Regions from separate parts of the Candidatus Rhodoblastus alkanivorans genome, predicted to be linked through region 2. Evidence: predicted binding sites of a transcription regulator. Region 2 holds the regulator's gene; the other holds the start of a gene.
The links. Region 2 encodes PhoB, which activates phosphate uptake and scavenging genes when phosphate is short. Its sites were predicted from a motif close to TGTCATNNANCTGTCAT; they were not measured.

Region 1: a site for PhoB is predicted at 6,029-6,045, ahead of K2U94_RS02260 (Orn/Lys/Arg family decarboxylase). Genes of this name have one in related genera too.

Annotation. Positions count from the first base shown of each region.
Region 1 is NZ_JAIVFP010000001.1:481,805-496,869, reverse strand. It holds gene K2U94_RS02280 ([protein-PII] uridylyltransferase) at 1-1,924, opposite strand, end outside; gene gshB (glutathione synthase) at 1,921-2,880, opposite strand; gene K2U94_RS02270 (TIGR03808 family TAT-translocated repetitive protein) at 2,977-4,320, opposite strand; gene K2U94_RS02265 (hypothetical protein) at 4,487-5,938, shown strand; gene K2U94_RS02260 (Orn/Lys/Arg family decarboxylase) at 6,094-8,436, shown strand; gene K2U94_RS02255 (GNAT family N-acetyltransferase) at 8,395-9,027, opposite strand; gene K2U94_RS02250 (bifunctional folylpolyglutamate synthase/dihydrofolate synthase) at 9,090-10,406, opposite strand; gene accD (acetyl-CoA carboxylase, carboxyltransferase subunit beta) at 10,417-11,301, opposite strand; gene trpA (tryptophan synthase subunit alpha) at 11,298-12,140, opposite strand; gene K2U94_RS02235 (MarR family winged helix-turn-helix transcriptional regulator) at 12,184-12,630, opposite strand; gene K2U94_RS02230 (VOC family protein) at 12,683-13,132, shown strand; gene K2U94_RS02225 (VOC family protein) at 13,136-13,603, shown strand; gene trpB (tryptophan synthase subunit beta) at 13,607-14,836, opposite strand; gene K2U94_RS02215 (phosphoribosylanthranilate isomerase) at 14,980-15,065, opposite strand, start outside.
Region 2 is NZ_JAIVFP010000001.1:1,670,806-1,685,870, forward strand. It holds gene ribA (GTP cyclohydrolase II RibA) at 1-983, shown strand, start outside; gene K2U94_RS07735 (glycosyltransferase family protein) at 955-3,321, shown strand; gene K2U94_RS07740 (lysylphosphatidylglycerol synthase domain-containing protein) at 3,612-4,838, shown strand; gene K2U94_RS07745 (ATP-binding protein) at 4,856-5,905, shown strand; gene pstS (phosphate ABC transporter substrate-binding protein PstS) at 6,111-7,154, shown strand; gene pstC (phosphate ABC transporter permease subunit PstC) at 7,217-8,212, shown strand; gene pstA (phosphate ABC transporter permease PstA) at 8,214-9,059, shown strand; gene pstB (phosphate ABC transporter ATP-binding protein PstB) at 9,056-9,856, shown strand; gene phoU (phosphate signaling complex protein PhoU) at 9,888-10,592, shown strand; gene phoB (phosphate regulon transcriptional regulator PhoB) at 10,616-11,359, shown strand; gene K2U94_RS07780 (GcrA family cell cycle regulator) at 11,635-12,156, opposite strand; gene K2U94_RS07785 (aspartate aminotransferase family protein) at 12,641-13,849, shown strand; gene argF (ornithine carbamoyltransferase) at 13,846-14,790, shown strand; gene K2U94_RS07795 (Hsp33 family molecular chaperone) at 14,787-15,065, shown strand, end outside.

The sequences.
Region 1 (15,065 bases), 1.2 Mb from region 2:
CGACCGCGCGGATGTCGCAGGCGGTGAGGACCAGCAGCATCTTCAGGCGCTCGACGGTCTGCACGATCTTGGCGAAGCCTTCGATCGTCCGGCTGTCGCCGAGGTCGCGGCTTTGCGCGATATTGGACATGGTCAGGTGATATTCGACCAGCCAGGCGGCCGCCTCGGTTTCGGCGTCGGTCAGGCCGAGGCGCGGACCGAGCCTGCGGGCGATTTCCACGCCGGCGATGGAATGATCCTCCTTCCGGCCCTTGGCGATATCGTGCAGCATCACCGCGACATAGAGCGCGCGGCGATGGCTGATGGTCGGCATGATGGCGCTGGCGAGCGGCAGTTCGGCGGTCAACTGGCCGAGATCGACTGCGGCGAGCTCGCCCAGCGCCCGCAACAGATGCTCGTCCACCGTGTAATGATGGTACATGTTGAACTGCATCATCGCGACGATGCGGCCGAAATCGGGAATGAAGCGGCCGAGCACCCCGGCCTCGTTCATCAGCCGCAGCGCGCGCTCGCAGGATTTCGGCGAGGTCAAGATGTCGAGGAACAGCCGGTTGGCCTCCGGGTCCGCGCGCAATTTGTTGTCGATGCGCGGCAGGGATTGCGTCACCAGCCGCAAAGCGTCGGGATGGATGGGCAGCTCATTGCGCGCCGCGATCTGGAACAGGCGGATCAGATTGACCGGATCCTTGTCGAACACGTCGCTGGAAGGAACCGTGACGCGATCGGTCTCGAGCGCGAATGGCCCGAGGTCGCGCGGCTTGGAGCGACGCCGCAGCTTGCTGACGAAACGGTCGAACACCGCCCGGGGCTTGGCCTGACGCTCCTCGAGCGCGGCGCAGACGATATTGGTCAGATCGCCGACGCTTTTGGCGACCGTAAAATAATGTTTCATGAAGCGCTCGACCGCCGACAGGCCGCTGCGCGGCGCATAGTCGAGCTGAGCCGCGATCTGGCGCTGCAATTCGAAACTCAGCCGCTCTTCGGCATGACCGGTCATGAAATGCATGAAGCAACGGACCTTCCACAGAAAGGCCTCGCAGCGGCGGAACAGGCGCCATTCCTGCTCCGTGAACAGGCCGACGCCGACCAAAGCGTCGGCGTCCTGCACGCGATAGACATATTTGGCGATCCAGAACAGAGTGTTGAGGTCGCGCAGGCCGCCTTTGCCCTCCTTGACGTTGGGCTCGACCAGATAACGCGAGGCGCCCGCGCGCCTGATACGGGCGTCGCGCTCCGAGAGCTTGGCGGCGACGAATTCCGGTGCAGTGTTGCGAACGATTTCCTGATCGAACCGTTCGAGAAGCTCATCGAGCAGCGCACGGTCGCCGAGCACGAACCGGCATTCGAGCAGGGTCGTGCGGATCGTCATGTCCGCCTTGGCCTGACGCAGGGATTCCTCGACTGTGCGGGTGGCGTGGCCGACCTTCTGCTTCAGGTCCCAAAGCAGATAGAGCATGGACTCCACGACGGCCTCTTCCGCCCCGTGGTTTCCGCTCGGCAAAAGAAAGAGAAGATCGATGTCCGAGCCCGGCGCCAAAGCGCCGCGTCCATAGCCGCCGACCGCGACGACGCAAAGGCGTGGCGGCGACGCCGTCGGGAGGATATATTTGGCCACGCAACAATAGATGGCGCGGATGATTTCATCCTCGACAAAAGCGAGATGGGCGCCGCAGGCAAGGCCGGAGCCCTTGTTTTCCAGAGCCGCGCGCGCAACCCTGGCGCCGTGGGCCAGACATTCGGCGAGAACCTCCACCGCGGCCTTGCGGAATTCCGGCGTCGCGCCGCCGAATCGTTCGGCGAGCCCGGAAATGCGGGCGTCGAGGGCGGCGCGGTCGAACAGCGCCTTCATCGGCAATTCCATGCGCGGGCCGGTCCATTTCGGCGCCGGCTGGTCACGGGAGGGGATCTGGCCCTGAAGATTCATCCCACCGCCTCCAGTTCCGCGGCCTTGTTGACGACCGCGTCCCAGATCGCCACAGCGACATCCGGCCCGCCGGTGCGCTTGATCGCGCGGATTCCGGTCGGCGAGGTCACGTTGATCTCGGTGAGGAAGCCGCCGATGACGTCGATGCCGACGAAAACCAGGCCACGCTTCTTCAGTTCCGGGCCGATGGTCGCGCAGATTTCCCGCTCGCGCGGCGAAAGCTCGGTCGCCTCAGCCGCCCCGCCGCGCACCATGTTCGAGCGTATGTCATTCTCCGCCGGCACCCGGTTGACGGCGCCAGCCGGCTCGCCATCGACCAGAATGATGCGCTTGTCGCCTTGGGCGACCGCGGGCAGGTATTTCTGCACCACCCATTGCTCGCGGAAGCTCGTTGCGAACAGATCGAAGAGCGAGCCGTAATTGGCGTCCTGCTTCATCAGCCGGAAGACGGCCGCGCCGCCGAAGCCGTGCAGCGGCTTCATCACCACCTCGCCATGTTCGGCGCGAAAGGCGTCGATTGCGGTCTTGTCGCGGGTGATCAGGGTCGGCGGCATCAATTGCGGGAAATCCATGACGAACAGCTTTTCGGGCGCGTTGCGCACGCTGACGGGATCGTTGACCACCAGAGTTCTTCCACCGATCTTTTCGAGCAGATGGGTCGAAGTGATATAGGCGAGGTCGAAGGGCGGGTCCTGACGCAGCAGGATGACGTTCATGTCGCGCAGAAAAATTTCGCGCGGCGCGCCGAGGTCAAAATGATCGCCCTTGACGTCGCGCACGCGCAAGCTCTGCGCCACGGCGATGACATCGCTCCCGCGCAACGAAAGGCGGTCTGGGGTGTAAAATTCGAGTTCGAAGCCGCGCTCCTGCGCCTCCAGCAACAGAGCGAAGGTCGAATCGCCGGCGATATTGATCCGTTCGATCGGGTCCATCTGAACGGCGACTTTCATGACGATGCTCATTGCGACCGATGCCCTGACCCTTTACGCGGATTCGCTGAAGGGCGATGTTAGCGATTTCGTAAATAAACACAAAACGTCCGCGCCGCCGCTCTAAACGATGCGATTGCCGCGAATGACAACATTTTTGAACGTGTTCACAGCGCCGGGCAGAGCGAGGTCGCCGCTGATCACTTGCGTTTGGAACATGGCGACGATATTCGCCTTTTTCGACCCGCGGAGGTCATTTTCCACGATCTCGCAAGGGCCGAGCCGATCGCCCTGGGCCGCAAAGCCGATCCCATATTCGTTGTCAATCAAGCGGTTGGCTTCAACGACCACATTGTTGCGGGCGTCGAAGAATCCGGCAAGGATTCCAAACCAGGGCGAGCCGACCACAATATTGCCGACCATCCGCACGTCGCCCTCGCCCTCGACGCCGGTGAGCCAGTTCATGCGCGGGCCGAAATCGGGATCGGGATGGGACGGGCGGATTTTCGAAACGACATTGCCGGAAATCAGCGCTCCGGCGCCATTTCCCGGCCCGACATAATTGGTGGCGGAAATGCCGGCGCCGCAATCCTCGATCACATTGTTGCGGAAAGTCGCATTGCGGAAGCCGAATTCCGCATACATCGCCTTTTCATTGAAACTCTTGCAGCGGTTGTCGGCGATGACGACGTCCCAGCCGCCGGTGTTGCGCACGGCGGTATAGGCGCAGCGTTCGATATGATTGTTTTCGATCGTTACCGGTCCGCATTCGGCGACCCGCACGCCATTGCCGTAAAGGCCTTCGCCGCCCGAGCGGTTGCTAATGTCGGCGATCGTATTGTTGCTGATGCGGGAGCCGTCATAGCGCTTCGAATGCGCGCTCCAATGATGCACGCCATTATCGCCGCAGCGCTCGATCCTGTTGGCGTCGATCGTCACCCCGGCGCAATTTTCATCGAGAATCGCCGTGCAGGTCAGGTCGCGGAAGGTCGAAAGCCGGATGCGGCCGCCGCAACGCTTCTGCATCAGGCCGATCGTGCTATGCTGTATGACGCAATTCTCCATTTCCATTCGCGCCACATCGCTGAAGGTGAGCAGCCCAAAGGCGCTGTTGATCGGCAGATCAGCGCCGTCGAAGGTCACGTTCTCGAAGCTCAGGGATTGCAGCGCGCCATGGTTGGAGATCATCGGCCCGGCATAGCCGAGCCGCAGGGTAGAGCCCGCTCCGCGCCCGACGAGATGCGTCCCGTCGGGCAGGAAGAGTTGATAGATCGTGGTCACGCCCGCAGGCAGGACGAAAGGCCGGCGCGCCAGGGCCGCCTCGCTCAAGGACGAGAGCAGGTTGGCGGTGGCGGCGCCGATCGCATCGCCATTGGCGCGGGCGAGGCTTCGATAAAACGGGACCAAAGCCGCGGCGCGCGCGGCGCTGGCGATCAGCCTCCGCCGCGTTTGCGGAATGTAAAGCATGGCCAAAAGCTCGCCCTCCCCATTCTCCGCGCTTCGCAGCGCTTAATCCTTTCCTGACGGCTCGCGCCTACCTTGCCGCCATGAAGATGGAGAAAGCGGAAACGACGCGCATGACGGCTTGCCGGCGCGCGCCCCGGCGCGCCGGCAAGCGGGGAGCGGCCGCGCCATGCTGATCATCCTGACCTTCATCCTCAACGCCGGCCTCAATTTCCTGCTTGGCCTCTGCGTCGCGGCCGTGCTGGGCCCCGAAGCCTATGGGCGGTTCTCGATCGCCCTGATGACCGCGACCCTGACCACGACCCTGGTCTTCGACTGGCTGCGTCTTTCGGCGACGCGCTATTACAACGAACAGACCCGGGCGGCCGCGCCCGACCTGCGGGCCGCCCTCGACGCCGGCTATGTTTCCGGCGCGCTGATTCTCGCGACCCTGGCCGCCACGGCCCTGTTGCTCGGCCGGGACTTCGGCATGGGCCGGGAAATGGTGATCGCGACCGTCGTGGTCGCCATCGCCAATGGGTTCTTTGAATTTTTCGCCGCCCTGTTGCGCGCCCGCTTCCACAATCTTGGTTACAGCAGCCTGGTCATCCTCAAGAATGTGCTGGCCTTCGCGGCGATGGTCGGCGCGGCCTATTTCTTCCACGATCCGGCGCTGGTCATGGCCATGGCCGCCGCGAGCGCGGTGATCGCCACGCTCGCCCTGTGGCGGCAGACCGCCGATCCGCACAGCCGCCTGCCCCAGGCGAGTCGCGGGCAGATCGCGGTCTATCTGCGCTATGGCGCGCCGATCGTCATCGGCAATTTCTTCTATCAGACGGTCGTCCTCGCCAATCGCGGCTTTGCCGCCGCCCATCTCGATTTCGCCGCCGCCGGCAAATTGTCGCTCGCCACCGACATGACCATGAGGCTGATGCTGGTCGCCGGCGCGGCCCTCGACATCCTGCTGTTCCAGATCGCGGTGCATCGCCGGGCGACCGCCGGGGCCGAAGCCGGCGCGGCCCAGGTTTCGCGCAACAGCGCCCTCATCCTCGCCGCGCTGACCCTGCTCTGCCTTGGCTATATCGCGGGCCTGCCCGCCTTTACCGCTCTGGTCGCGCCGAAAAAATTCCGTGACACATTCGAGCCGCTGAGCCTTATTCTTGCGCCCGGCGTGGCCCTGTTCTGCATCGGCCAGTTCTGCCTCAACCCCATCGTGCAACTCGAAAACCGCACCGGCCTGACGCTGATCGCGGCTGCGGCGACGGCGGCGCTCGATCTCGGTGTGATCTGGTTCGGCCCCTTCCAGGTGAGCATCATCAGCCTTGCGGCCATCCATGCGGCGAGCCTCGCAGCCGGATTCGTCCTGATGATCGCGCTCACCTTTCCCTGGCGCGCCTATTGGCCTCGCGCCAGCGACGTCGGCGTCATTGCGCTCGCCGGCGCGGCGGCGCTCGCCGTCATGTGGCCGCTGCGGCATATCAATCCGCCGCTCGTCGCTCTCGTCCTTGTCGCTTTCGCCGGCGCCTCGGTCTTCGGCGGCGTGATTTATCTCCTCGACCTCGGCGGCGTGGTCCGTGGCGCGGCGGCGAAAGCGCTGGCGCGGCGACGCCAACGCCGCGTCGCGCAAGCGCAAGGCCTGTGAGCCAGAAAGACGCAATGATCGCCGGAGAGATCGGCGTCGCCGCCCTTTAATTTCGGTTCCGCCCGCGCGCGGGCTTGGCAAAACGCGGAATTTCATCAAAGAGTCACGGCCTCGCGTCAAAGCGACGCTTGAATCGAAGCCATTCCGGGGCCGCCATGGATTATTTCCGCCGCTTCACCTTCCTGCTCTGCGCTCCGGCCTTCGACGCCGATGAACTTGAGGGCGAACGCCTCAGGCAGATCGTCGACGCGGTGGAAAAATCCGGTTTCGAGGTGGTCCGCGCCCGCCGCGTCGAGGATGCGGAACTCGCGATCAAGACCGACGCCGCCATCGGCTGCATGATCGTCGATTGGGGCAAGAAGGGGATGACCAGCAAGACGGCGAGCCTGATCTCCTATGTCCGCCGCCGCGGCCTGGAAATGCCGATCATCCTGCTGGTGCGCCGCAAGCGTTTCGAGGATCTGCCGATCGACGTGCTCGACAATGTCGACGGCTATGTCTTCCTTGCCGAGGAAACGCCAGAATTCATCGCCAAGAATCTCGTCAGCCGGCTGAAGCAATATGCCGAGACCATGAAGACGCCGTTTTTCGGCGAACTGGTCGATTATGCCGAGGAAGGCAACCAGCTCTGGACCTGCCCCGGCCATAATGGCGGCATGTTTTATTCCCGCAGCCCGATCGGGCGGATTTTCGTCGAACATCTCGGCGAAGCCATTTTCCGCGACGACCTCGACAATTCCGTGCTCGAACTGGGCGATCTCCTGGTCCACGAAGGCCCCGCCTTGCGCGCGCAAAAGGAGGCGGCCAAGATTTTCGGGGCCGAGCGAACCTATTTCGTCCTCAACGGCACTTCCGCCTCCAACAAGATCGTCCTTTCGGCCCTCATCGCGCCGGGCGATCTGGTGCTGTTCGACCGCAACAACCACAAGGCCGCCCATCACGGCGCCCTCATGCTCGCGGGCGGCGCGCCGATCTATCTCGAAACCGACCGCAACGCCTTCGGTCTGATCGGCCCGATCGACTATGAGGCGCTGGACGAAAAGAAAATCCGCGAAAAGATCCGAAACAGCCCCCTCGTCGTCGATAAGGAAGCCTGGAAAAAGGAGCGGCCCTTCCGCGTCGCGGTCGTCGAACAATGTTCTTACGACGGCACGATCTACAACGCCGAGACGATTCTCGCCAAGATCGGCCCGCTTTGCGATTACATCCTGTTCGACGAGGCCTGGGCCGGCTTCATGAAATTCCATCCGCTGTTCGCGCGCCATTTCGCGATGGGCCTGAAGGATCTTGGCGCGGACGCGCCCGGGATCATCGCCACCCAATCGACGCACAAGCAGCTGGCGAGCTTTTCGCAGGCCTCGCAAATTCACGTCAAGGACAGCCATATCAAGGGACAGCCGCGCCGGATCGAGCATCGCCGCTTCAACGAGACCTTTCTGGTGCACGCCTCGACTTCGCCCTTCTATCCCCTGTTCGCCTCGCTCGACGTCGGCGCGCAGATGATGAAGGGCAAGTCGGGCGAGGTTTTGTGGGACGACACCATCCGTCTCGGCGTCGAAATCCGCAAGAAAATCCGGGCGCTCGGAAAGGAATTCAAGGAAAAGGCCAAGAACAAGGCTCAAGGCTGGTTCTTCGATCCCTTTGTCGCCGACGAGGTCGAGACGCCCGAGGGGCGCATCGCCTGGGAGGACGCGGCAACCGACGATATAGTCAGCGATCCGGCTTTTTGGACGTTCGAGCCCAAGGCGACCTGGCATGGCTTCCGCCATGTCGCCGCTGATTATGCCCTGACAGACCCCTGCAAGCTGACCTTGATCACCCCGGGCTTCGATCGCGCCACCGGCGCCTATGCCGAGCGCGGCGTGCCGGCGCCGGTCGTTGCTCAATATTTACGCGAAAACCGGATCGTGGCGGAAAAGAACGACCTGAACTCCCTGCTCTTCCTGCTGACGCCCGGCGTCGAGTCGAGCAAGGCCGGCTCGCTGATCTCGGCGCTCGTCGCCTTCAAGACCTATCACGACCAGAACGCGCCGCTGGAGGAGGTTATTCCCGAATTCGTGGCGCGACGCCGCCAGCGCTATGCCGGGATGCGCCTGCGCGACCTCTGTCAGGAAATGCATGCCTTCTACCGCGACGCCGGCACCAGCGACCTCCAGCGCCGGCAGTTCCGCCCCGAACATCTGCCCCGCCCGGCCATGCGTCCGCAGGAAGCGGTGCAGAGACTCACCCGCAATGAGGTCCAGTACCTACCCATCGACCAGGTCCAGGGCAAGATGGCGACGACTCTCTGGGTGGTTTATCCGCCGGGCATCGCGACCATCGCGCCGGGCGAAATCCTCGACGATCGCGCCAAACCGATGCTCGCCTATCTCAAGACTTTCGAGCGCGGCGCCAATCTCTTCCCAGGCTTCGAGGCGGAAATTCAGGGCGTCTATCGCGAGGTCGCGGCGGACGGCTCAATCCGATTCCATACCTACGTCGCCGACGTCAACGGGTAAGGCCGGGACATGACCGGGCGGCGGCGCGCCGCTGCCCGGCCCCAGCGCGCGTTGCAGCATGACGCTGTCGGTCCAGCGGCCGAAACGGAAACCGATCCCCTCCAAATAGGCGACCCTGCGGAAACCGCAGGCTTCGTGCAATTTCAGCGAAGCCTTATTCTCGGAATCGACATAGGCGATCATCTGCCGATAGCCGGCATTGGCGCAGGCCTCGATCAGGGCCGGAAGCAATCTTCGTCCGGCGCCGGCGCGAAGATGGCTTTCGTGGACATAGATCGAATGTTTCACGCAATAGCGATAGGCGGGGCGCTTGCGGAAGGGAACGGCATAGGCGTAGCCGATCACCTGGCCATTCAGCTCCGCGACCAGATGAGGCAGGCGGTGCTTCTGCATGTTCTTGCGCCGGCGCTTGATGTCGTCGGCCTGCAAGGGCTCGAATTCCGCGCCGCCGGCAAGCCCATGCGTCACATAACGGGTGTAGATCGCGAGCATGGCCGCGGCGTCGGCCTCGGAGGAAGGCCGCACGACGATCTCGCCGAACTCCGACGTCTTGGGGCTGTCAATCTGCTGGTCCGGCGCTTTTGCTTCCATGGGCGGGCGCGCTCCTAGCTTGGTTCTCTCCCCTTAGCCGAATTCCGGGACGGCCGGGAGAACTATTCAGGCGGCGTTCCATTGATCGCCAGGACCTCGCCGACCAGATAGAGCGATCCCGCGATGAGGATGCGCGGCGGCGACGGCCATGCGCGCCCCGCCAATGCGCGCAACGCCTCCTCGACAGCCGGCCAGGCCTGAGCCTTGAGCCCGAGCCCTTCGGCGGTCGCCGCAACCTCCTCGGGCGCCCGTCCGACCTGGTCGCCGCGCACCGGCAAAGCGTGGACCTCCGCCGCGAGACCGACGAAATGCCGCAGGAAGGCTCCGGCGTCCTTGCTGCGAAGACCGCCATAGAGCAGGATCAGCGGGCGCGGCGACTTTTCCTCGAAATCGGCCATGGCCTCGGCGAGCGCGCGTCCCCCCGCTTGGTTATGGCCGCCGTCGAGCCAAAGTTCGGCCCCTTCCGGCGCCAAAGCCGCCAGTTGGCCCCGGCCGATATTCTGCAGCCGTCCCGGCCAGTGCGCCGTGACCACGCCGCGTTCGAAGGAAGCGAAGGAAAGGTTCGGCCAGCATTGGCGCAAGGCGGCGATCGCCGTACCCGCATTGACGACCTGATGGCGGCCGGGCAGACGCGGCAGGGGCAGATCGAGCAGGCCCAGCGCGTCTTCATAGACGAGACGCCCGCGCTCGGCGCGGCACAGGAAATCCTGGCCGTAAAGGACAAAAGGCGCGCGCAGGCGCGCCGCCTGCCGCTCGACGACAACCAAGGCTTCGTCAGCCTGCGCGGAAACGACCACGGGCGCGCCGGGCTTGATGATCCCGGCTTTTTCGAAGGCGATTTTTTCGAGCGTGTCGCCCAGAAATTCGACATGGTCGATGGAGATCGGCGCAATGACCGCGCAGGCTGGCGTTTCGATCACATTGGTGGCGTCGAAACGGCCGCCGAGGCCGACCTCCAGCAGCAGGGCGTCAGCCGGCCGCTCGGCGAACATTTTGAGCGCCGCCGCTGTGGTCGCCTCGAAAAAGGTGATCGGAGCCCCTGCATTGGCTTTTTCGATCGCCGCCAGGGCTTCCGCCAGTTCCGGATCGGACGCCAGCTTGCCGCCGCCCGGAGCCGCGAGGCGGATGCGTTCGCGAAAATCGACCAGATGGGGCGAAGTATAGACATGGACGCCGAAGCCCGCGGCCTCCAAAATCGCTCGCATGAAGGCGATGGTCGAACCCTTGCCATTGGTGCCGGCGACGTGAATGGTCGGCGGCAGGCGCTTCTGCGGGTCGCCGAGCGCGGCCAGCAGCCGCCGGATGCGGCCCAGCGACAGGTCGATCCGCTTGGGATGGAGGTCAAGCAGGCGCGCCTGCAGTGCGTCGGGAGTGGTCATTTCCGGCCGTTCAGGCGGCCTCCGCCGGGGTTTCCGTCGCGGTCTCCACCGGGGTTTTGGTCAGCAGGCGGCAGAGGCGGCCCAAAGTCTCGCGCATTTCCGCGCGCGGAACGACAATATCGACCATGCCATGCGCGCGCAGATATTCGGCGCGCTGGAAACCTTCGGGCAGGCGCTCGCGAATCGTCTGTTCGATGACCCTTGCGCCGGCGAAACCGATGACCGCGCCGGGCTCGGCGATGTGAATGTCGCCCAGCATGGCGTAGGAGGCGGTGACGCCGCCGGTGGTCGGATTGGTGAGCACCACGATATAGGGCAGTTTCGCCGCCTTGAGGCGCTGGACCGCCACCGTCGTGCGCGGCATCTGCATCAGCGAGAACATGCCCTCCTGCATGCGCGCGCCGCCCGAGGCGGTGAAAATGATAAAGGGCGTCTGCTTTTCGATCGCCCGGAACATGCCGGCGACGATCGCTTCGCCCGCCGCCATGCCGAGCGAGCCGCCCAAAAATTCGAAATCCTGCACCGCGACCGTGACCTGCGTTCCCTGCAGGGCGCCGGCGGCGAGCGTCACCGCGTCATAGGCGCCGGTTGCCGCGCGATTTTCCTTGAGCCGCTCGGTGTAGCGCTTGATGTCGCGGAATTTCAGCGGATCGGCGGGCGCTTCCGGAACCGCCACATTCTCGTATTGGCCGTCGTCGAACAAAGCCTCAAGCCGCGCCTTGGGCGGGATCTTCATGTGGTAGCCCGAACTCGGCACGACATAGAGATTGGCCTCCAGATCCTTGTGGAAGACCAGGGCGCCGCTTTCCGGACATTTGACCCAGAGATTTTCCGGCGTGTCGCGCTTCAGGATCGAACGGATTTTCGGCGGAACGACATTGGAAATCCAGTTCATGGGATTGCACGCTCCTTCGCGGCGCTGGCGACGCCGGCCGCCAGTTCACCCGCCAACCTGCCGACCGCCTCGACCGTCGCCGGCCCGCCGCGCCCCTCGGCGTCGAGCGTTTTGGCGAGCGCGTCGATCAAAGCGGAGCCGACCACGACGCCATCGGCGTTCAAGGCGATTTCGCGCGCCGCCGCGGCGTCCTTGACGCCAAAACCGACGGCGACCGGCAAATCGGTATGGCCCTTGATCCGCTTCACCGCCGTCGCCACCCGCGAATAATCCGGACGGCCGGCGCCTGTGATGCCGGTGATCGATACATAATAGACGAAGCCCGAGGTATTGGCGAGGACCGCGGGCAGGCGGGCGTCGTCCGTCGTCGGCGTCGCCAGCCGGATGAAGCTCAAGCCCGCCTTGAGCGCGGGCAGGCAAAGCTCTTCATCTTCCTCCGGCGGCAAATCGACCACGATCAGTCCGTCGGCACCGGCGGCCATGGCGTCGGCCAGGAATTGGTCGACGCCATAGACGTAGATCGGATTGTAATAGCCCATCAGGATCATCGGCGTTTCCGCATTCTCCTTGCGGAAGTCGGCGACGAGCTTCAGCACGCCATGAAGCGTCATGCCCGCGTGAAGCGCGCGCAGCCCCGCCGCCTGGATCGCGGGGCCGTCCGCCATCGGATCGGAAAATGGCATGCCGATTTCGATGACGTCGGCGCCGGCCTTGGGCAAAGCCTTGACGATCTCCAGCGAAACCGCCGGGTCCGGATCGCCGGCCATGACGAAGGTGACGAGGGCGGCGCGTCCATTAGCGCGGCATTGCGCGAAGCGATGTTCAATGCGAGCAGTCATGCTTTGGGGGTAGCACAACGCGCCGGCCTTGGAAACGGCGGCGTCAGGCCAAATCGCGCAGGGCCTGCCGCAGCGGCTCGGCGCGCTCGCCAAGACGCGCCTCGACTTCGCCGTGAACGCGCTCCCAGACCGGGGCGGCGCGAGCGAGCAGGGCGAAGCCTTCCGGCGTCAGGCGCAGCAGACGGCTGCGCAGGTCGTTTGGATCGGCCTCGACAGTGACGAGGCCGCGCCGCTCGAGGGGTTTCAGGGCGGCGGTCAGGGTCGTGCGATCCATGGCGAGCAGGGCCGCGACCGGCGCCATGGAGGGCGGCGCGGGACGATTCAGGGCGTTGAGCAGGGAGAACTGGCCATTGGTCAGGTCGAACCGGCGCAAGGCCTCATCGAAAGTCCGCGCGAGGACTCGCGCCGCCCGCTGGACATGAAGGCAGAGGCAGGCGTCGCGGATGCGATGGGTCGCCTCGAAAGGGAATGACAGCGTCTCGATTGACATGGAACATTTATGTTGATATCAACTTTTTAGTCAAGCGCAAAGCGAGGCCGCCATGAAATTCACGCCCTATGTCATGTTCTATGGCGATTGCGCCGAAGCCTTCGCCTTTTACGCCAAAGTGTTGGAGGCGAAAATCATTCGCCAGCTTCGCTTCAGCCAGGCGCCGGCAGGCGTGGCCATGCCGCCGAACGCCGATCCCGACAAGATCATGCATGTCGCTCTGGAAAAGGACGGTTTTCGGCTGATGGGCGGCGACATGAACCAGCCCCGCTCCGAAGGCGCCCAGCCGCCAATCTATTGGGTGTCGATTTCCGTCGCCAGCGTCGAAGAGGCCCAACGCATCGCGAAAGAATTGTCGGAGGGCGGCAAAATGTTCATGCCGCCTGGCGAGACCTTTTTCTCCCGGCAATTCGCCATGTTCGCCGACCGGTTCAGCCTGCATTGGATGGTCGATTGCCCGCGGTCTGCCGAAGAACTCGACGCCAACCTGTCGAAGTCCTGAACGATGACCCGGAAAATCACGCTCTGTCTGTGGTTCAACGGCTGCGCGGAAGAGGCGACCGCCCTTTATGCCGGCCTCTTTCCCGAATCGCGGGTCATCGACGTTTCGCGCTATGGGGACGGCGAGCACGGCGCGCCGGGCGCGGCCCGCATCGTGACCATGGAGCTGTTCGGCCAGAAAATCACCGCGATAAATGGCGGCGGGGAATTCGCGCTGACGCCGGCCATGTCCCTGCTGATCTCGTGCGAAACGCAGGCCGAGGTGGATCGTTATTGGGACGGGCTGGCCGCAGGCGGCAAGCCGATGCGCTGCGGCTGGATCACCGACCGTTTCGGGGTGACCTGGCAGATCATTCCAGCACAGTTCAAGCGCCTGATCAGCGATCCCAATACCGGTGGACGGGTGATGGCGGCCGCTTGCGAGATGACCAAGGTAGACATCGCAGCGCTGGAGCGCGCCGCCCAAGGTTGAAGTTCACATGCCGCCGAGTTGATCGGCGACGGTAAAAATGTCCTTGTCGCCCCGCCCCGAAAGGCCCAGCACCATCAGATGGTCCTTCGGCTTTTGCGGCGCGATCTCGATGATCCTCGCCAGAGCATGGGCCGGCTCCAGCGCCGGGATGATCCCTTCGAGCTGCGAGCAGAGCTGGAAGGCGTTGAGCGCCTCCTTATCAGTCGCGGAAAGATAGGTCACCCGGCCATTCTCCTTGAGCCAGGCGTGTTCCGGGCCGATGCCGGGATAGTCGAGGCCCGCCGAGATCGAATGGCCTTCAAGAATCTGGCCGTCGTCGTCCATCAGCAGATAGGTCCGGTTGCCATGAAGCACGCCGGGACGCCCGCCCGCGAGCGAGGCCGCATGGCCGTTCGGCACATTGAGGCCATGGCCCGCCGCCTCGACGCCGTAAAGCTCGACAGCAGAATCGTCGAGGAAGGGATGGAACAGGCCGATGGCGTTGGAGCCGCCGCCGATGCAGGCGAACAGGGAATCCGGGAGGCGCCCCTCCTGCGCCATCATCTGGTCGCGGGTTTCGTCGCCGATCACGCATTGGAAATCGCGCACCATGGCCGGATAGGGATGCGGCCCGGCCGCCGTGCCTATGCAGTAAAAAGTATCCTCGACATTGGTGACCCAGTCGCGCAGGGCCTCGTTCATCGCGTCCTTGAGCGTGCGCGCGCCGGACTGGACCGGCACGACCTTGGCGCCGAGCAGGTTCATCCGGAAAACATTGGGTTTCTGGCGCTCGACGTCCACCGCGCCCATATAGACCACGCATTCGAGGCCGAAGCGCGCGCAGGCGGTGGCGGTGGCGACGCCATGCTGGCCGGCGCCGGTTTCGGCGATGATGCGTTTCTTGCCCATGCGCCGGGCGAGCAGGATCTGACCGAGCACATTGTTGATCTTGTGCGCCCCGGTGTGATTCAACTCCTCGCGCTTGAAATAGATTTTGGCGCCGCCGAGCTTTTCCGTCATGCGCTCGGCGAAATAGAGCGGACTCGGGCGGCCGACATAATGGGTGAGGAGATTATTGAGTTCGGCATGATAGGCCGGGTCCTGGCGCGCTTCCTCATAGGCTTTTTCCAGCGACAGGATCAGCGGCATCAGGGTTTCGGCAACGAAACGGCCGCCGAAAATGCCGAAATGGCCGCGCGCATCCGGACCCTGACGCAGCGAATTGGCCGCAATATTTGGCGATGGACGATTCATGGCTCTGCTCTTGGTCTCCGCGCGCCTTTCTTGGCGTCCGCGCGCCTTGAACGAAGCGCGGCGGCGCGCCGATTGACCGCTTCTTGAATCCGCTCTCTTAAACGCTTCCAGCGGCGAGTCCAAGGCGAAGTTGAAACCGGGCCTCAGGCCGCGGATCGCGCCGCCGCGATGAAGGCGAGAATTTTGTCGACGCTCTTTCCGCCCGGCGCCGTTTCGACGCCGGAGGAGA
Region 2 (15,065 bases):
GCCTGCTGGTCTTTCCGGCCGAGAACCTCGATTCCGCCTCCGCCGCCATTCTCGAAAATCTTTCGAATGGTCGCGCCAATCTGATCCTTTCGCCGCAAAGGCTGCGCCGGCTCGGGGTCGAGCGGGCGACGCCCGGACTCGTCGCCACGCCGCGCATCGACGTTGAACGGGTGGGCGCGTTGCTCGCCGACGAGGAGGCGCGCATCGACGCCCCGGTGTCGGCGCCGGGCGCGGCGGAGGAGGCGGCGCTCGATCTGTTGCGCCTCGCCACGCTTCTGCCCGGCGCGATCGTCGCGCCCTTGTCCGAACCCTTGTCTCAGTTGCAGGAGGTCCGGGGCTGCGACGTGCGCGCCTTTCGCGCCAAAAAGGTGCTCTCGCTCCATCTCGTCGGCCGTGCGCCCGTCCCGCTCGAAGGGGCGCCCGATTCCGAAATCGTGGTGTTCCGGGGCGGCGAGGGCCTGCGCGACCAGGCTGCGGTGATCGTCGGCAAGCCGGACCTGTCGGGCCCGGTCCATGTCCGGCTCCATTCCGCCTGCCTGACCGGCGATCTGTTCGGCTCGCTGAAATGCGATTGCGGCGACCAGTTGCGTCACACCGCGAAGATCATGGCCGAAAACGGCGGCGGCGTGATCCTCTATCTCGACCAGGAAGGGCGCGGCAACGGCCTCGCTAACAAGGTGCGGGCCTATAAGCTTCAGGCCCAGGGCCACGACACCTATGACGCCGACGAAATTCTGGGCTTCGGCCTCGACCAGCGCCGCTTCGGCTATGCCGCGCGCATGCTCGACCTGCTCGGCGTGACCCGGGTGCGGCTGATGACCAATAATCCGGCCAAGATCGAGGCCTTGCGGGCGGCCGGGCTCGACGTCACCGACCAGCGCATCCAGGGCCGGCCGACGCCGCAGAACATCCATTACCTCGCCACCAAACGCGACAGAGCGGGCCACTATCTCGATGTCGATCTCCCCCCCGCCGGCGGTTGAGTCCAAGTCGGTCTTTCGTTTCTCGCTGTTTCTGTTCCTGCTCGCCAGTCTCTACCTCGCCTGGCCCTGGCTGTCGGGACAGGTGACGATCCCGTGGGACGCGAAGGCCGGCTTCCAGCCCCAGCTCTCCTTTCTCGCCCATGCGCTGCATAGCGGCCAGTCGCCGTTCTGGACGCCCAATGTCTTCGCGGGCATGCCGCAGATCGCCGACCCGCAGTCGCTGATCTTCTCCCTGCCGCATCTGCTTCTCGCCGTCCTCGTCGCGCAGCCGACCTTCCAGCAGGCCGACGCCGTGGCCTTTCTCATGCTCACCCTCGGCGGGATCGGCTGGATGCTTTACTTCCGCGATCGCGGCTGGCGCGCGGCGGGCGGGATCGTGGCGGCGCTCGCCTTTGCCTATGGGGGATCGGCGGCCTGGCGCATCCAGCACATCGGGCAGATCATGAGTTTGTCGTGGTTTCCGCTCGCCTTCTGGGCGCTGAACCGCGCATTGGACCGCGCCTCCTTCCTGTGGGGCGCGGCGGCGGGCTTCTTCGCCGCCATGATGGTGCTTGGTCCCGACCAGGTCGCCTGGCTGTTCACCCTGACGCTGATCGCCTTCGTCCTCTGGCGGCTCTTTTCGCCGCCGGAAAGCGACAGCCACGCCTTTGGAGCGCGCTTGGCGAGGATGTTCAAGCCGCTGCTCGGCGGATTGATCGTCGGCCTGCCCCTGGTCGCGCCGCCGCTTTTGTGGACCGTCGCGCTGACGCAGGACTCGAACCGCCCCGAGATCACGCTGCAGGGCGCTCTCATGGGCTCGCTCCATCCGGCCTCGCTTCTGACCGCGCTGGTCGCCAATCTCTATGACATTCACGGGCCGCTGTCGGCGACCTGGGGGCCGCCTTCGTCCGGCTGGGGTCCGACCGGCCTCGTTCTCGCCCGCAACATGGCCGAGATCTATTTCGGCGCCTTGCCTTTTCTCGCGCTGGTCGCGTTCGGTTTCGGCCGGCTTTGGGCGCTGGAGCGTCCGATGCGCTTCTTCTTCGCCGCTTTCCTGGCCGTCGGGGTTTATGCGCTTGGCAAATACACCCCGGTCTTCGCCGCTTTGTTCGAACTGCCGGGCGCCGACCTGTTCCGCCGCCCGGCCGACGCCACTTTTCCGCTTTGCGTTTTTGCCGCGGTCATCGGCGGCTATTGCGTCTCCCGCTTCATCGACGCGCCGCCGGACAAAAGGGGGCGATATATTGGCCTGGCTCTGGTCGCCGCGCTTTACGTTCTGGCTGTCGGCGTCGCCGTCGCCAAGCATCATCTGGCCATGGCGTTGCCTTCGATCGGCTTTTCTCTGGTCTGCGCTCTTTTGTCGCTGGGGGCGCTGCTCGGCGCCCGGCGCTGGCGCGCAAAACCCTGGCTCGGCGTTTTGCTGGTCGGTCTGGTCCTGAGCTTCGACCTGTCGCTGAACAATGCGCCGAACGATTCCACCGGCCTGCCGCCGCAGACCTATGACGTGCTGCGGGAGAACACGCATAACGAAACCATTCTTTTCATCAAGCGGAAACTGGCGGAGAACGCGGCGCCGGACCGCCGCGACCGGGTGGAACTGGCCGGGATCGACTTCCAATGGCCCAACGCCGGCCTGACCCACGGTTTCGATACGGACCTCGCCTATAATCCGATGCGGCTGGCGCTTTTCGTCGATGTGACCCACGCGCTCGACCATGTCGCGCTGCCCTCGGAGCGCGTCTTTTCCCCGGCCTTTCATTCCTACAAATCGCCGATGGCCAATCTCATGGGCCTGCGCTGGATCGCGACCGGCGTTCCCGCCGAAGACATCGACCACAGCCTGAAGCCCGGCGACCTGCCTTTGGTCAAGCGCACCGCCGACGCCTTTATTTATGAAAATAAAGATGCTCTGCCGCGCGTTTTGCTGCCGGGGCGGGCGATCGCGGCGGATTTTTCGCAAATCATCGCCACGGGCGGGATGCCGGATATTGATTACCGCCGCTTCGTCCTGTTCGACCGCGCCGAATGCGCGGCACATCCGGACCTAAATTGCGCGCCGGACGCTGCGGCGGCGCAGGCGAATCGGGCCGAGACTGGTTCGGCCAAAATCCTGCGCTACGACAACACCTTGATCGACATTGAGGCCGACGCGCCGAAGGAGGGCGGCTTTCTTGTCCTCAACGACGTCTGGCAAAGCTGGTGGGCGGCCTATGTCGATGGCCGGCCGGCGCCGATTTTCCGCGCCAATCTGATGTTCCGCGCCGTGCGTCTCGGCCCCGGCCCGCATCGCGTCCGCTTCCGCTTCGAGCCGAGCCGCGCCTTTGTGCAATTTCTGCCGAAGAGGTTTCTGCACGGATAGGGGCGTTTGCGATTTTCGTTGAATTTCTCGCTACGGATTTCGGATCCGGCGGCGATCGCGGGCGAGGCGCAGGTGAGCGACATCGCTGAAGGGATGGCGCGGGGCGCGATCGCCTTGGCGACGCGCGGGCTCGAACGCAACTGGATGTCGCCATACGTTCCACCGCTGTGCGCGAGCCTCGATGAACGCCGAGAGCGGCAAAGCCCAAGCGTCCTGGATTGCGCGGCAGATTGCCCGCCCCCATTCCCTGCGGCCACTCGCGACTTGCCGAACCGGGGTTGGCGCCGTAAATGACGCCCAGCGTCCGGGAGCCGGGCGCCGCCGCCGCTGGCGCGCCGTCCCTAGGCTTTTTCCCGCCCGCGCGCGGCGAGATCGCCGATGGCCCGGAGCGACCGGGCGGCGATCCTGCTCAGGCAGCGTCAGCGATGGAACGTATGGGGAGCGACCAGGAGCAAGAGGCAGAGCCGCAGAACGTGGCGCCGACGTCGTTTTCGTCAACACGACAGAGCGAACGCGCGGCCATCGTGGCCAAAGCCGAGCGGCGGCGCAAGCTCGTCAGCCGCGTCGGCGCCGCCGCGAGCGTTATCCTCGTCGGCCTTGCCGTCTTCGTCCTTTCCCGCGTCCTTGCTCATCTCGATATGGCGCAGCTGCGGGCCGCCTTCGCCGCGACCTCGGCGAGACAGATCGCGCTTGGCCTGCTCTTCACCGCCAGCTCCTATCTGATGCTGACCGGCTATGACGCAATCGCCCTGCGCCAGCTCAAATTGCGCGTGCCCTATCGCACCACGGCGCTCGCCTCCTTCACTTCCTACGCCGTCTCCTTCACTCTTGGCTTTCCAATCTTCACCGGCGGCACGGTGCGCTACTGGATCTATTCCCGCGCCGGCGTGCGCCCGGGCAAGATCGCCAGCCTCACCGTGGTCGCCGGCGTCACCTTCTGGCTCGGCATGGCGGTGGTCATCGCCTTGGGCCTGATAGTCGAGGCCAGGCCAGTCTCGAACATCGACCATCTCGCGGTCGAGTTCAATCGCTTGATCGGCTTCGGCGTCCTGCTCGCCATCGGCGTCTACCTCTATTGGGTTTCCGCGCGTCCGCGCCGCGCCCGCTGGCAGGGGCTTTCCCTCGAACTGCCGGGCTTGGGCCTGTCGCTCGGGCAGATCGCGCTCGGCGTCATGGACCTGTGCAGCGCGGCCGCCGCGCTCTATGTCCTGCTGCCCACCCGCGAGGGGCTCGATTTCTTCACTTTCGCCGCGGTCTATGTCTTCGCCTGCCTGCTCGGCATCGCCAGTCATGCGCCGGGCGGCATCGGCGTCTTCGAGGCGACCATGCTGAAGGTTCTGCCTTCGCCCTCGCAAGAGGCGCTGCTCGCCTCGCTGTTGATGTTCCGCGTTCTTTATTATGTCATTCCTTTCGTGTTGGCTCTTGCACTCCTCGGCGCGAATGAAGGCGGGCGCCGCTGGGACGCGCTGCGCGAGGCGATGAACCGCGCGCAAAGCGAAGGGGAAAAGGACGCCTGAGCCAGGAATTCACCTGGATGAATGAAACGTGCGATTCGGTCGACGCCCTCGTCGCCAGTCTGATCGAAGCCATGCCCGAACCGGTGCTGGTGGTGGACGCCGCGGTCCGTCTGGTCGCCGCCAACGGTCCGGCGCGGGTGATTTTTCCGCTTTTGCGGCTGAGGGCGCCGCTGGCGTCCACCCTGCGCGCCGTGGACCTGCATGACGCCATCGCCCGCGTGCTCAGAACCGGCGAGCCGGAGAACGTCTCCTGGCTGGACCGGGTGCCGGTCGAGCGGCTGTTCCAGGTCCATGTCGCCGGCTTCCATTCCGACGTCACGCGCTATGTCGCGCTCAATCTGCACGATGCTACGGAATCGCGCCGGCTGGAGCAGGCACGGGTGGATTTCGTCGCCAACGCCAGCCACGAATTGCGCACGCCGCTCGCCTCGTTGCTCGGATTCATCGAGACCCTCCAGGGGCCGGCGCGGGGCGACGCGGAGGCGCGCGCCCGTTTCCTGCCCATCATGCTGGAGCAGGCGCGACGCATGGCGCGGTTGGTGGACGACCTGCTTTCGCTGTCGCGGATCGAGCAGACCCTCCATGTCCAGCCGCGCGCGGCGGTCGATCTCGCGCCGCTCGTCCAGCATGTCTGCGACGCTCTGACGCCGCTCGCCATGGAAAATCGGGTCAGGCTCGATCTCGACGCCCGCAAGGTCGTGGTGCGCGGCGACCACGACGAATTGGTGCGGGTCGCCGAAAATCTGATCGAAAACGCGATCAAATACAGCGCGCCGGACAAGAAACAGTCAGCGCGCAAGGTCTGGGTGGCGATCGGCGCGCGCGAAAGCATGGGTTTTCTCACGGTGCGGGACGAGGGGCCGGGCATAGCGCCGGAGAACATTCCCCGTCTCACCGAACGGTTCTACCGGGTGGACGCCGGGCAGAGCCGCGCCAAGGGCGGCACGGGACTGGGCCTCGCGCTGGTCAAGCACATTCTCGCCCGCCATCGCGGCCGGCTGGGCATACAATCGGCGCCTGGACGCGGCGCGGCTTTCACCGCCTTCGTGCCGTTGGACGCCAAATGATCTAACGATGGGTAAGGATTTTTTTACTTGCTCCATCGCGCCCGAATTCCGGGCGACTCAATCGCCGCGCCAAGCTCGATCTGAACCATGCGCCGGCCGGCGTCACCGAACTGTCATTTGAGCGTCGTAGAGGAGGGCGCGCCCCGGCGCAATGCGCGCCCGCATCCTCGCGGCCGCCCCAATTCAGCCTCTGAAGAGGATTTGCATGTCAAAACTCCTGCGCTCCGCTCTTGTCGTCGCTGTCGTCAGCGCGGCGACCTCCGCCCTTGCCGCCGACATTTCCGGCGCCGGCGCCACCTTCCCCTATCCGATCTATTCGAAATGGGCCGACACTTATAAAAAGGACACCGGAATCGGCCTGAACTATCAGTCGATTGGCTCCGGCGGCGGCATCAAGCAGATCGAGGCCAGAACGGTCACGTTCGGCGCCAGCGACGCGCCGCTCAAGCCCGACGTTCTCGAGAAGAATGGCCTGGTGCAATGGCCGATGGTGATGGGCGGCATCGTGCCGGTCGTCAATATTGAAGGCGTCAAGCCCGGCCAGCTCGCGATCGACGGCCCGACCCTGGCGAAGGTCTTCCTCGGCCAGATCACCAAATGGAACGACCCGGCCCTCGCCAAGCTCAACCCCAACGCCAAGCTTCCCAACACGGCCATCGCCGTGGTGCATCGTTCGGACGGCTCGGGCACGACCTTCAACTACACCAATTATCTGGTGAAAGTGTCGCCCGAATGGGCTTCCAAGGTCGGCTCCGCGGTGTCGGTGGAATGGCCGGTCGGCCTCGGCGCCAAGGGCAATGAGGGCGTCGCCAACACCGTCGGCATCACCAAGAATTCCATCGGCTATGTCGAATACGCCTATGCCATGGAAAACAAGATGACCTACATGGACATGGTCAACAAGGACGGCAAGCGGGTCGCGCCGAAGACGGAAACCTTCCAGTCGGCCGCCGCCAACGCCGATTGGGCCCATGCGCCGGGCTTCTATCAGATCCTGACCGAGCAGCCGGGCGCCAAGTCCTGGCCGATCACCGCCTCGACCTTCATCCTGATGCCCAAGAAGGTGCCGGATGCGGCCGCCGCCGCCACTGCGCTGAAGTTCTTCGACTGGGCCTTCGCCCATGGCGCCAAGCAGGCCGAAGCGCTTGACTATATTCCGATGCCTGCCAATGTCGTCACCCTGATCAAGAAGACCTGGGCGAGCGACATCAAGGACGCTAGCGGCAAGCCGGTCTACGAGCCGAAATAATCTCCGGACCTGTCGGCCGGAGGCTTTGGCTTCCGGCCGTCTAACCGTTAGAGGACTGTACCATGGCGGAGGCGGCATTGAGTTCCGTGGCCAAACCGGCGGCGCAAAGCGAAATTCGCGAGAAGGTGCTGCGCCGTTTCGAACTCGGCGACCAAGCCTTCCATGTCCTCACCAAATCCAGCGCGATCGCCGTTCTCATTCTGCTCGGCGGCGTCATCCTGTCCTTGGTTCAAGGCTCCCTGCCGGCCCTGAGCAAATTCGGCTTCGGCTTTCTGACCTCCGACGCCTGGAATCCGGTCACGGAGAATTTCGGCGCGGCGCCGGCCGTTTACGGCACGCTCGTCACCTCGATCATCGCTTTGGCCATCGCCGTGCCGATCGGCTTCGGCATCGCCATTTTCCTCACCGAACTCTGCCCTTACAAGCTGCGCCGCCCGATCGGCATCGCCGTCGAACTGCTCGCCGGCATTCCGTCGATCATTTACGGCATCTGGGGCATGTTCATTTTCGCGCCCTTCCTGCAGGCGACCGTCCAGCCAGCGCTGATCGGCGCTTTCGCCGATGTTCCCCTGCTGAACCAACTGTTCGCGGGGCCGCCCTATGGCATCGGCATTTTGACCGCGAGCATCATTCTCGCCATCATGATCCTGCCGCTGATCTCCTCGATCTCCCGCGACGTGTTCGACACGGTGCCCCCGGTGCTCAAGGAGGCGGCCTATGGCGTCGGCTGCACGCGCTGGGAAGTGATGCGCAGCATCGTCGCGCCTTACACCGGCATCGGTCTCGTCGGCGGCGTGATGCTGGCCTTGGGGCGCGCCCTCGGCGAAACCATGGCGGTCACCTTCGTCATCGGCAACGCCCATAAGATCCATGCGTCGATCCTCGGCCCCGGCACGACGATTTCGGCGACCATCGCCAACGAATTCACCGAAGCGACCGGCGACATTTACACCTCCTCGTTGATCGCCCTCGGCCTGCTGCTGTTCGTCATCACCTTCGTCGTTCTCGCCATATCGCGCCTGTTGCTGATGCGCATCGAAGGAAAGGGAGCGCGCTGAAATGTCCTCCTTGCAAGCCGTGCGCAAGACGCGCAGCGCCATCGCCATGGGGCTGTGCTATGCTTCGACGGGCGTCGGCCTCCTCGCCTTGGCCCTGATCCTCGGCGCTCTGTTGTGGAACGGCTTCTCCGGCCTTTCCCCGGATGTCTTCACCAAGATGACCCCGCCGCCCGGCACGTCCGGCGGCGGCCTCCTCAACCCCATCATGGGTTCGCTGATCATGACCTTCCTTGGCGTCATGATTGGAGCGCCGCTCGGCCTGTTCGCCGGCACCTATATGGCGGAATATGGCCGGAACTCGAAGCTGGCGATGGTGGTGCGCTTCATCAACGACGTTCTGCTCTCAGCGCCGTCGATCGTCATCGGCCTGTTCGTCTATGAAATCGCCGTGGTGCCTTTGGGCCATTTCTCGGCGCTGGCCGGCGCGATCTCCCTCGCTCTGCTGGTGGTTCCCGTCGTGGTGCGCACCACCGAGGACATGCTCAACCTGGTTCCTGGAACCCTGCGCGAGGCGGCGTCGGCGCTCGGCCTGCCGCGCTCGCTGGTCATCCGTCACGTCGCCTATAAGGCGGCGCGCGCCGGCCTCATCACTGGCTTGCTGCTGGCGATCGCCCGCATCTCGGGCGAGACGGCGCCGCTTCTGTTCACCTCGCTGAACAACCAGTTCTGGAGCACCAATCTCAACGCGCCCATGGCCAGCCTGCCGGTCGTGATCTTCCAGTTCGCTCTCTCGCCCTACAAGGAATGGCAGGCTTTGGCCTGGGTCGGCGCGCTCACCATCACCGTCGCCGTTCTGGCGCTTTCGATTACCGCTCGCGTTCTCGGCGCACAAAGGACCAGCTCATGACCGAAGTTGTCGCCCAGGAAGCTCCCGCTCCGCGTGAGAATCTCGCGGAAAAGATGGTGGTCAGGAATCTCGACTTCTATTACGGTGATCAGAAGGCGCTGAAGTCGGTGAACCTCAGGTTCTACACCAACCAGGTGACGGCCCTGATTGGACCGTCGGGCTGCGGCAAGTCCACCCTGCTGCGCGTGCTCAACCGCATGTACGACCTCTATCCGCGCCAGCGCGCGGAGGGCGAGGTTCTGCTCGACGGTGAGAACATTCTCGACCCCAAGCTCGACGTCAACGCCCTGCGCGCCCGGGTCGGCATGGTGTTCCAGAAGCCCACCCCCTTCCCGATGTCGATCTATGACAACATCGCTTTCGGCATCCGGCTCTACGAGAAGATGGGCAAGGCCGACATGGACGAGCGGGTCGAGAAGGCCCTGCGCGGCGCGGCGATTTGGGACGAGGTCAAGGACCAGCTCAACGCCAGCGGCCTCAGCCTGTCCGGCGGCCAGCAGCAGCGCCTGTGCATCGCCCGCACCGTCGCGATCCAGCCGGAAGTCATTTTGTTCGACGAGCCGGCTTCGGCGCTCGATCCGATCTCGACCGCCAAGGTCGAGGAACTGATCGACGAGTTGCGCCGCGACTACACCATCGCCATCGTCACCCACAATATGCAGCAGGCAGTGCGCGTGTCGCAGTACACGGCCTTCATGTATCTCGGCGAAATGGTCGAATTCGACCACACCGACAATATCTTCACGACGCCGAAAGAGCGCCGCACCCAGGATTACATCACCGGCCGGTTCGGCTGATTTCAAGCTCTGGCCAGACAGGAATCAGAACATGGTCGATCATACCGTCCGCTCTTTCGATACCGATCTCGAAACGCTCGACCGCCACATTTCCGAAATGGGCGGCATAGCCGAAAAAATGCTCTCCGACGCGATGGACGCGCTGGCGACCATGAATGTCGATCTCGCGAAAAGGGTCGTCGAGACGGATATGCGTCTCGACAATCTCCAGAGGATGATCGAGGACCTCGCCGTGCGCACGCTTGCCCGCCGCCAGCCGGTGGCGATCGATCTGCGCGACGTCGTCGGCGTGATCCGCATTTCCGCCGACCTCGAGCGCATCGGCGACCAGGCCAAGAACATCGCCAAGCGCGCGGCCAAGATCGCGGGCGAGGCGCGGCTGCCGCGCGCGGTAATCGGGCTCAAGTCGATGCATGAACTGGCCGCCAACCAGCTCAAGGACGTGCTCGACGCCTATGCCCAGCGCGACGCCGACCGCGCCAAGTTGGTGTGGGAACGCGACGCCGAACTCGACGCGCTCGAAGATTCTGTGTTTCGCGACCTGCTCACCTTCATGATGGAAGATCCGCGCAACATCACCTTCTGCACCCATCTGCTGTTCTGCTCGAAAAACCTCGAGCGGGTCGGCGATCACGCGACCAATATCGCCGAGACGGTCGTCTATATCGCGACCGGCGAGACTCTGGCGAGCGAGGACCGGCCGCGCGGCGCGGAAGCGGCGGCGATGTTGCCGTGAAACATTAGGAGCCATCAGCTTTCATGAACGAACCGCGCGCTTCTGTCATCGGAGCCGCATCCCCCGGTGGGGCTCCGCGCATTCTTGTGGTCGAAGACGAATCCGCCCTCGGCCTGATGTTGAGCTATAATCTCGAATCGGAAGGCTATGTCGTCGATCGCGTCGAGCGCGGCGACGAAGCGGAATTGCGGCTGGAGGAATCGGCCCCTGATCTCGTCATTCTCGACTGGATGCTGCCCGGCGTCTCCGGCCTCGAAATCTGCCGCCGTCTGCGGGCGCGGGAGACGACGCGAACCCTTCCCGTCATCATGCTGACGGCGCGCGGCGAAGAGGGCGAACGGGTGCGCGGCCTTTCCGTCGGCGCCGACGATTATGTGGTCAAGCCTTTTTCCGTGCCGGAATTGATGGCCCGCGTGCGCGCGCTGCTGCGCCGGGCGCGCCCGGAGCGCGTCGCGGTGAAGCTGACGGCCGGCGAGCTGGAGCTTGACCGCGAGACGCGCCGCGTCCGCCGGGGCGCGCGGGAGGTCCATCTCGGCCCAACCGAATTCCGCCTGCTCGAATATCTGATGGAGAAGCCGGGCCGGGTGTTCGCGCGTTCCCAATTGCTCGACAGCGTCTGGGGGCTTTCCGCCGAGATCGACGAGCGCACGGTGGACGTCCATATCGGCCGACTGCGGAAAGCGCTGGCCAAGGGCGACGAGGTCGATCCGATCCGCACGGTGCGCGGTTCGGGCTATTCCTTCGACGAGACTTTCGGGCGGGGCTGACCGTCTTTCAGGCGAGTTGTCAAGAACGTTCAATAGTTTGCATGGCGAGCGTCGTCATTGCGAGGAGCATGGGCGCGGAGGCGCCCCATCCGAATGAGACGCTCGACGCCAGGCGTCGAGCCATGGCGGCGAAGCAATCCGCGCCATCTTTCAGGAGCTGGAAGGAGTTGACTGCCTCGCTGGGCTTGCAACGACACGGGCAGGGCGTCAGCATATCTCCGAAGCCACTCCGAAAAGTTGAATTTCGATCCGGTCGAAACGCGATTTGATCGCGCTCAGCCCCGGGCGGCGCGCCTGTCGCGGTCGCGGCGGCGATCCTGCGCCGGTTGATAGGCGATGCGGGCGTGATGGGCGCAATAGGGACCAAGGCCGATCTGCATGCGGGCGCCGCAATAGCGGAAATCCGGGCTGGCGGGATCGCCCAGCGGCCAGCGGCACATGGACTCGCGCAGGTCCATGATGCTCACGCGCTCCGACATCGGAATCACGACTTCTTGCGCGGCGGGGCGCGGCGCCGGCGCGGGCAGCGGCCGCGCCTCGGTGGCGACGGCCAGATTGCCGTGGGAGATTGGGGCCGCCGGCGCGCAATTTTCCTCTTCCGGCCGGCTCTTGCCGCGGGTTCGGGCGGGGGCGGGCGCGGGGGATTTGACCCGGCCGGAAAGTCCGAGGCGATGCACCTTGCCGATGACCGCATTGCGGGTGATGCCGTGAGCCAGTTCGTTGGCGATCTGGCTGGCGCTCAAACCGTCAAGCCACATTTTCTTCAATTGCTCGACGCGTTCATCGGTCCAGGACATCGCGTGGCCTCCAAAACCTTGTTTGTTTCTTGTCCTTGTACGGAACGGCGCTGGGCGTCGTATCCATTCGGCTCCGATCTCTCGCGTGCGCCATCATGAGACGAATCCCAATCCTGTCGTCTGCGCGAACGCAGACGGCGGAAGGTTCCGACCTGACGAGGACTTAACCAGGCAGGCGCATTTCAAACGCGCGCCGCACGAGATGTCGTAGCCGACTGAGGTAAGGTTACACTAGTCGTTGAATCGGGCGCAAGAGTCGTAAAGAAACGTGAAAGGTTTTCCCCAGGCGTTTGCGATCGGGCCGCCGCGAAGTCCAAATTCGAATGGCGAGGCGATTTGACCTTGCGCCTTGGATTTTCTAAATTGTTGGCCTGCCGACGCCGTCCCCGCGGGACGGCGCTTTCATTTTCAATTGGCCCCCGGACGCCTTGTCGGATCCGCCTTCGGCCGGGCGGCCGGCCAGATTGCCGTTGGGAGTACGGACGTGACTTCTGCTCTTCTTCCGACCTATGCGCGGTGCCATTTGGCCTTCGAACGCGGCGAGGGCGTCTGGCTGACTTCGACCGACGGCGAAAAATATCTGGATTTCGGCTCCAGCATCGCGGTGACAAGTCTCGGCCACGCCCATCCGCATTTGAACCGGGCGTTGATCGAGCAGGCGCAAAAGCTCTGGATCACGTCCAACCTGTTCGAGATTCCCGAGGCGGAAGCCTTCGCGAAGCGTCTGACCGAGGCGACTTTCGCCGACCTCGTGTTCTTCCAGAATTCCGGCGCCGAGGCTGTCGAGCTGACCATCAAGATGGCCCGCAAATGGAATACAGCCAATGGCGCGCAGGATCGCTTCCACATGATCACCTTCGAGGGCGCCTTCCACGGTAGGACGCTCGCGACGCTCGCGGCCGGCGGCAATCCGAAATATCTCGACGGCTTCGGGCCGAGAATGCCCGGATTCGATACGGTGCCCTTCGGCGATCTCGACGCGGTCAAGGCGGCGATCGGACCGCAGACCGGCGCCATTCTGGTCGAGCCGATCCAGGGCGAGGGCGGCGTCCGCGTCGGCGCGCCGGAATTCATCCGCGGCTTGCGCGCCTTATGCGACGAGCACAAATTGCTGTTGTGCTTCGACGAGGTGCAATCCGGCATCGGCCGCACCGGCAAATTCTTCGCTTATGAGCTCTATGGCGTCGCGCCGGATATTCTGGCCTCGGCCAAGGGCATCGGCGGCGGCTTCCCGCTCGGCGCGGTGCTGGCGACCGCCGAGGCCGCCAAGGGCATGGGCCTGGGTACCCACGGCACGACCTATGGCGGCAATCCGCTCGCCATGGCTTGCGGCGCCGCCGTGCTCGATGTGGTGCTCGCGCCGGGCTTTCTGGACGATGTCGCGCGAAAAGGTCTGCTGCTGCGCCAGGCGCTTGCGGGGCTCGTCGGCGAGCATCCCGACGTCATCGCGGAAATTCGCGGCGAAGGCCTGATCCAGGGCCTGCGCCTGCGCGTGCCCAACGCCGATTTCGCGGCGGCCGCGCGGGCGGAAAAACTCATCGTCATTCCGGCGGCGGAAAATGTCGTGCGCATCCTGCCGCCGCTGATCGTCTCCGACGACGAGATCCGCGAGGGCGTGCGCCGCCTCGGCGCGGCGTGCCGCCATTTCGAAATTCCGCCGGCGCACGGGGACAAACAGGGAGCCAATACATGAATCTGCCGCCGATCGATCCGGCGCGCCGTTGTTTTCTCGACATTTCGGAATTCTCGCTCGATCAGCTGCGCGGCGTTCTCGACCGCGCCGTCGACATCAAGCGCCGCCGCCGCAAGGGGCGTCCGTCGCCGGACAAGCCGCTGGAGGGCCGCATGCTCGCGATGATCTTCGACAAGCCGTCCACCCGCACGCGCGTCTCTTTTGACGTCGGCATGCGGGAGCTGGGCGGCGAAACGTTGATGCTCACAGGCGCCGAAATGCAGCTCGGGCGCGGCGAAACCATCGCCGACACCGCGCGGGTCCTGTCGCGCTTCGTGGACGCCATCATGATCCGCATCCTCGCCCATGAGCATCTGATGGAAATGGCGGCCTATGCGACCGTGCCGGTGATCAACGGCCTGACCAAGAAGACCCATCCCTGCCAGGTCATGGCCGACATCATGACCTATGAGGAGCATCGCGGCGACATCGCCGGGGCGCGGGTCGCGTGGATCGGCGACGCCTGCAACGTCCTGACGAGCTGGGTCCATGCCGCGGCCCGGTTCGGCTTCACTCTGGACATCGCCTCGCCGGAGGAATTGGCGCCGCGTCCCGAACTCATCGCCTGGGCGCGGTCCCAGGGCGGGGTGGTCAATGTCATGCGCGACCCCTATGAGGCGGTTCAGGACGCGAATTGCGTGCTGACGGACTGCTGGGTCTCGATGGGCGACAAGGACGAAAAGCTGCGCCACATGCTGCTCGCGCCCTATCAGGTCAATTCCAAGCTGATGCGCCACGCCGACAAGGACGCTGTGTTCATGCATTGCCTGCCGGCGCATCGCGGCGAGGAAGTCACCGACGAGGTCATCGACGGCGCGCAGTCCCTCGTCTTTGACGAGGCAGAGAACCGCCTGCACGCCCAGAAAGGCGTTCTCGCCTGGTGCATGGAGGGCGATGCGTGACCGGAGCGGACGACAGCGTCCTGCCTTTCGCGGTCGCGCCGCTCGATCTGCGCGGCCGTCTGGCGCGGCTCGGCCCGGCGATCGACGCCATTTTATCCCGCCATGCCTATCCCGATCCGGTGGCTCGCCTCCTGGGCGAGGCGGCGGCGCTGACCGTGCTGCTCGGCTCGGTGCTGAAATCGGGCGGAAGATTTCAGTTGCAGACCCGCACCGACGGGCTGGTCGACATGATCGTGGTCGATTTCGACGCGCCGGACCGGCTGCGCGCCTTTGCC